Regions from separate parts of the Streptococcus ruminantium genome, predicted to be linked through region 1. Evidence: predicted binding sites of a transcription regulator. Region 1 holds the regulator's gene; each other region holds the start of a gene.
What was found. Region 1 encodes NrdR, which represses ribonucleotide reductase genes. Its sites were predicted from a motif close to ACACNATATATNGTGT; they were not measured.
Positions count from the first base shown of each region.

Region 2: a site for NrdR is predicted at 858-873, ahead of nrdD (anaerobic ribonucleoside-triphosphate reductase). Genes of this name have one in related genera too.
Region 3: a site for NrdR is predicted at 1,177-1,192, ahead of nrdH (glutaredoxin-like protein NrdH). Genes of this name have one in related genera too.

Region 1 covers NZ_AP018400.1:1,604,282-1,606,554, reverse strand. Annotated here, with positions in the region: gene SR187_RS07625 (AI-2E family transporter) at 1-709, shown strand, start outside; gene nrdR (transcriptional regulator NrdR) at 782-1,255, shown strand; gene SR187_RS07615 (replication initiation and membrane attachment family protein) at 1,260-2,273, shown strand, end outside.
Region 2 covers NZ_AP018400.1:2,014,805-2,017,077, reverse strand. Annotated here, with positions in the region: gene SR187_RS09495 (hypothetical protein) at 1-106, shown strand, start outside; gene SR187_RS09490 (ABC transporter ATP-binding protein) at 103-750, shown strand; gene nrdD (anaerobic ribonucleoside-triphosphate reductase) at 968-2,273, shown strand, end outside.
Region 3 covers NZ_AP018400.1:684,371-686,643, forward strand. Annotated here, with positions in the region: gene nrdE (class 1b ribonucleoside-diphosphate reductase subunit alpha) at 1-778, opposite strand, end outside; gene nrdH (glutaredoxin-like protein NrdH) at 821-1,039, opposite strand; gene SR187_RS03350 (phosphocarrier protein HPr) at 1,721-1,984, shown strand; gene ptsP (phosphoenolpyruvate--protein phosphotransferase) at 1,989-2,273, shown strand, end outside.

The DNA of each region.
Region 1 (2,273 bases):
TGGTTTTCTGAATCAATTAAAAAATCTGACCTTTATTTCTGGTTTGGTTACTCCAATCCTATCTGGCTTAGTTTCTAATGTGACAGGTCTCTTCTCAAATACAATGACATTGGTGATCGCTTTCTTCTTCACTCTTGCCATTCTGGGGAGCAAGGAGCATTTGCAAAATATGGCTAGAAAATTTTTACAAGCTATCTTGCCAGCAAAGGCAGTTAAGATTGTGAATTATATTGGTGAAGTGATCGTTGATACCTATGATAAATTTTTGATGAGTCAGATTGTCGAAGCCTGCATTATCGGAACTCTTGTTTTTGTGAGTTATTCTTTTTCGGGTATACCTTACGCTAGTATGGCAGGTATTTTGGCTGGTGTCCTATCCTTTGTTCCTTATATCGGTCCTTTGTCAGCTTGTTTGATTAGTGCTCTTTTTGTTGCGGTGCAAAATCCTTTGCTGGCTCTGTGGTCAATTGCCTTGTTCCAATTGATTCAATTGATCGAAGGAAATGTCATCTATCCTCGTGTCGTTGGACAGTCTGTTGGTTTACCAACCCTGTTTACCTTAGCTGCTGCTCTCATAGGTGGTAATTTATTTGGTCTGTTAGGAATGATCTTTTTTACTCCGATCTTTGCAGTTATTTACCGTCTAATACGAGAGTGGGTTACCATGCGATTGAAGAAACAAAATGAAATGAATTTGGAAGGCGAGTAGTTTCTCGCTTTCTTTTAATTTTAGTATTTTTGTGCTATACTGAGTTGATAAAGTTTATGTAGGAGTAAGAGTATGCGTTGTCCAAAATGTCAGAGTTTGAAATCAAGTGTCATTGATAGTCGTCAGGCTGAAGATGGCAATACCATTCGTCGTCGCCGTTCCTGTGATCAATGTGGTCAGCGTTTTACCACCTATGAACGGATTGAAGAAAAAACCTTAGTTGTTGTCAAGAAGGATGGCACAAGAGAGCAGTTTTCTCGTGAGAAAATTTTCAATGGAATTATTCGCTCTGCTCAAAAGCGGCCTGTGTCAACTGATGATATTGATGAAGTAGTTAGTCGGATTGAACAGAAAGTTCGAGCCCAAGGGGACAATGAAATTGAGTCTGATGTAATCGGGAATCTGGTGATGGAAGAATTGGTTGAGCTGGATGAGATTACCTACGTACGTTTTGCGTCAGTTTACCGTTCCTTCAAGGATGTGGAAGAATTGGAAAATCTGCTCAAACAGATGATTTCCAAAGGTAGTAAGGTGAAATCGGGTTGATATCATGAAGCCAAATGATCTATTTTCCTATATCAAAACCAGTTCTTTTACCCCAGATATTATCAGTCTCAGTCGCTGTTACCAGCCCATTATTGGCTTTGATGCTCTAGCTCTTTATTACCATCTCTATAGCTTTGCAGATCAAGGACAGGGACGTTACAAATGGACTAGCATCCTTAATCATATGAATTTGGGGATGAATCGGCTGGAGCAGGCTCTGGATATTCTGACTGCTATGGGACTCTTGGAACTTTATCAGTTGGATGATTTGATAGGACTTTCGCTGCAAGCTCCTCTGTCAGTTAAAAGCTTTCTAGCCAAGCCTTTGTATAAGCATTTATTAGCAAAACGAATTGGGGAACTGAGTCTAGAGGGGCTGATGAATCAGTTACCAAATCAGGAACAAAATATATCTAAAGCCTTTTCTGATGTTTTTACGTTGGACGGACAAGTACCAGCTATTTATGAGAGCCAACCTGATTTTGATTGGTCAGCCTTTAAGGCTCTAATGGCTAGAGATAAGCTTCTTTTTCAAAATGAAACAGAGGATATTATCGCTCTTAGTTACATAGCAGAGCAGGCAGGGTGGACTTGGTTGGAAACCTATCGTCAGGCGAAGGCGACAGCTATCGGTCAAACTATCTCAACCAAACGGTTGCAGCAGTCACGCCAATCTTTTTCCTTAGAAAATGGCAGTCTAACGGCAAAAGAAAAAGCCATTGTTCGGGAGGCCAAGGCTAAATCTAGTCTAATCTTTCTTTCAGTTCTTAAAGACCATAGAAGGGCAGCGGTGACAATGGCAGAGCGGAAGTGTTTGACAGACTTAGCCAATCTGGGATTACTAGATGAGGTCATCAATGTCTTACTACTTTATACTTTTAACAAGGTGGATTCTGCCAACCTAAATGAAAAATATGCCATGAAATTGGGCAATGACTTTTCTTACAAAGGCCTTGCTAGTGCGGAAGCAGCAGTTCTTTATCTGAGAGAGTTGAAAGCAGGCCAGGCCACCAGAGTG
Region 2 (2,273 bases), 410 kb from region 1:
CATAGCAGATACGGTGACTAGTCTAGGATTTAGCTTTGTTTCGGGAAGTATCTATCTCGTGCTTATTTTTATACATATACAGAGAAAGGGAGTCGTCAGAATATGAATCCAATAGAAATAAAAGATGTTTCTTTTAGCTTTGGTCATCAACAGATATTTGATGCCATTACGGTTTCTTTTAAAGCAGGAGAAATCATTGGTATTGTCGGAAAGAATGGTTCAGGCAAGTCAGTGTTCTTTAAGTTGCTAGCAGGTCTTATAAAGCCTAAGCGAGGTGAAATCTGGATAGATGGTAAGGAAATAGCCAATTCCAGCAGTTTTGCCTCAGATATGGGTGTCCTGATTGAAGAACCTTCTTTTTTAGCTAACCTGACTGCATATGATAACTTGCGGTTGTTATTAAGTATTAACAAAAAATGTTCTAATGAGGTCATTGAGCAAACTCTCGAAACGGTTGGTCTCTCTGAATATCGGGATAAGAAGGTCAAACACTTCTCGCTAGGGATGAAGAAAAAGATGGGGATTGCACAAGCTATCATGGAAAAACCAAAAATTTTATTGTTGGATGAGCCTATGAATGCACTAGACGAAGAATCCATACTAAATATGAGAAATTTGTTCTTTGAATTGGCTAAGCAGGGAACCACGATTATCATTGCAAGTCATAATCGAGAAGATATTGATACAATGTGTGATAAAGTCTATAAAATCCATGCCTGCGGTTTGCAGTTAGAAACCTCTAATTCGTAAGTCTGACCGCCCCTATCATATCCGTCTCCCGTTATCAATCTATATACTCATAGGAGAATAAACAAGAGTCTAGACAGGCTCTTGTTTTCAGTTACTTTCAGGAAAATAAACTATATCTTGTGTTTTTGGAAGAATTTTAAGTTTTTTGACACAAGATATTGATTTTTGTTTTGTGAAGTGCTAGACTATAAGAAGTAAAACTTTTGGAGGTAGTCAAATGAACGTGCGAGAAAATGTCTTACAAAGTGTAGAATTAGCAGTGTTGAAGCGTGATGGTCGGATGGTATCCTTTGATCAGAATAAGATTTTTTCTGCTCTTCAGCGGGCCAATCAAGAATTGGAACATCCGGTTTCAGAAGCCGGTTTGAAGGTTGTGTTGGAGGCGTCTTTGGCAGAGATTGTCCGTCGTTTTGAAAAGGATGTTCAGATTTACGAAATTCAGACAGTCGTGGAGCAGGAATTACTCAAGGCTCATCTGTATGAACTGGCAGAACGCTATATCCAGTACAGAACCCAGCGCGATTTTCGCCGTCACCAAGCGACGGACATTAACTTTGAGATTCACAAATTGTTGAGTAAGGATCAGTCGGTTGTCAATGAAAATGCCAATAAAGATGCTAACGTTTTTAACACTCAACGTGACCTGACAGCCGGGATTGTTGGCAAATCGATTGGGTTAAAACTTTTACCAGCCCATGTAGCCAATGCTCATCAAAAAGGAGATATCCATTATCACGATTTAGATTATAGCCCTTACACACCTATGACAAACTGTTGCTTGATTGATTTTAAGGGCATGTTAGCTCAAGGTTTTAAGATAGGGAATGCAGATGTAGAAAGTCCCAAGTCCATTCAGACAGCAACAGCTCAGATTTCGCAAATCATTGCCAATGTTGCTTCCAGTCAGTATGGAGGATGTTCGGCAGACCGCATAGACGAAGTTCTAGCCCCCTATGCCGAACTCAATTACCAGAAGCATTTAAAGGATGCCAAGGATTGGGTTCTACCTGAGAAGCAGGAAGAGTATGCTTGTGCCAAAACTCAAAAGGATATTTATGATGCCATGCAGTCCTTGGAATATGAAATCAATACTCTTTTCACTTCCAATGGACAAACTCCATTTACCTCGCTTGGTTTTGGTTTGGGAACATCTTGGTTTGAGCGAGAGATTCAAAAGGCTATTCTCAATATCCGTATCAAGGGACTGGGGCGTGAAGGACGGACAGCTATTTTCCCAAAATTGATCTTTACGGTTAAGCGAGGACTCAATCTGGAGCCAGATTCGCCAAACTATGACATCAAGCAATTGGCTATTGAGTGTGCGACCAAGCGGATGTATCCTGATATGCTATCCTACGACAAGATTGTCGAGTTGACAGGCTCCTTCAAAGTACCTATGGGCTGTCGCTCTTTCCTACAGGGATGGAAGGATGAACATGGTCAGGATGTGACTTCTGGTCGGATGAATCTGGGTGTTGTAACCGTCAACCTGCCACGGATTGCCATGGAATCAGCAGGAGATA
Region 3 (2,273 bases), 920 kb from region 1:
TGTCTGGATGGAAAACATCTAGGTAGACAACTCCTGCCCCCTGGCGCTGACCGAGTTGGTTAGAATAGGAGAAGCTATCTTCAAAGAGTTTCATAACTGGAACAACACCAGAGGCAGCTCCCTCGTAGCCCTTGATTGGTGCACCGGCTTCACGCAAGTTGCTGAGAGAAATCCCCACACCGCCACCGATACGGGATAATTGCAGAGCCGAGTTGATAGAACGACCAATCGAGTTCATATCGTCTGTTACTTGGATGAGGAAGCAAGATACCAACTCACCACGACGGGCACGCCCAGCGTTTAAGAAAGAAGGAGTCGCAGGCTGATAACGCAAGTGAATCATCTCATTTGCCAAATTCAATGCCAATTCCTCATCGCCTTCTGCAAAATACAAGGCATTGAAAAGCACACGATCTTCCATGCTTTCCAAGTAGTAGGCACCGTCGTTGGTCTTGAGGGCATACTGGTTGTAGAATTTGTATGCCGCCATGAACGATTTGAAGCGGAAGTCTTGATCTTTCAAAAATTGATCAATTTTTATGATAAATTCAGGACTGTACTGCTCCAAAAATTCTTTTTCAAGGTAGTTTTCTTCCAGTAGATAAGCAATTTTATCTAAAATGGAATCAAACTGTTTGGTATTTGGAAGGACATTCTCCTTAAAGAAAGCTTTGACAGCTTCTTGGTCTTTATGGAGGGGAATTTGCCCATTTACAGGGCGGTTAATTTCATTATTTAGACGGAAGTAGGAAACATCGCCTAACTCTTTCAAACTCATAGTTGCAATCTCTTTCTATTTATATAGGAAGGTAAAATAGTATTAAACCAAAGCTTTTAATTTTCCTGGTTGGAAGCCTGAGAAGACACCGTTTTCAGTTTCGATTACTGGTGCCGCTGAGAAACCGAGTTCTTTAACATGCTCGATAAACTCAGGTTGCTCATCTAGATTGATTTCTTTGTATTCTACATTGTGCTGGTCCAAGAATTTCTTAGTCATTTTGCATTGTACACAGTTGTTTTTTGAATAGATTGTTACCACTCAAGTTCTCCTTTGTCCATGAAGGATTATCAAAAATCCTAATTTTGTTACCAGACTAGCATACAAAATTTTGAGATGAAAGTCAAGAAGGAAGTTTAGGCAAAATCACAAAATATAGTATATTTTTATTTTGTAAAATACCATATATAGTGCTTATCCGTTCTTGATAATAGGTCTATCATTCGTGCTGTTGACCAGAAAGCTATCCTTGTCTCGTATTGTATTATGCTGAATAGTTGAAACATAAATACAACAAAGTACGATATGCTTGATAGCGACACAAAAATATTTTTTTCTTACTGAAAAGTAAAATATGACAATACTAGCTATTTATGAAAAATAAGATGAGAAATAGTTTTAAGTTTTTCATGGTCACCTCTCTCGCAGTATTCGGATACTAAATTAAATAGCAAAGAAACAAGTCTGTTTCTATAAAAATATTTATGGTATAATAAAAAGGTCAATACTATCTTTACTTGATTTTCGCTTTCTCTCAATCCTTCTGTCTGGGATTGAGTTTATTTAATAGTAGAAAGAATGAAACAAGGTCGTTTTTTTGTACTAGAATATGAAAGAAAAGTAAAAAAATATTGAAAATGATTTCAAGAAGTGGTATAATGTCCTCTGTAAGGGTTATCACGAGTAACTCACAATTTTGTAAAAACAAAGGAGAATCCAAATATGGCTTCAAAAGACTTCCACATTGTGGCAGAAACAGGTATTCATGCACGTCCAGCAACATTGCTTGTGCAAACAGCTAGCAAATTTGCTTCAGACATCACTTTGAACTACAAAGAAAAGTCTGTTAACCTTAAATCTATCATGGGTGTTATGAGTCTTGGTGTTGGTCAAGGCGCTGACGTAACAATCTCTGCTGAAGGTGCCGATGCTGACGATGCAATCGCAGCTATCACTGAAACAATGGAAAAAGAAGGATTGGCATAAAAAGATGACAGAAATGCTTAAAGGAATTGCAGCATCAGATGGTGTTGCCGTTGCTAAGGCATATCTACTCGTTCAGCCAGATTTGTCTTTCGAAACTGTTACAGTTGAAGATACAAATGCAGAGGAAGCTCGTTTGGATGCTGCTCTAGAAGCATCACAGAACGAGCTTTCTGTTATTCGTGAGAACGCAGTAGCTAGCCTAGGTGAAGAGGCCGCAGCCGTATTTGATGCACATTTGATGGTTCTTTCTGACCCAGAAATGATCGGTCAGATAAAAGAGACAATCCGT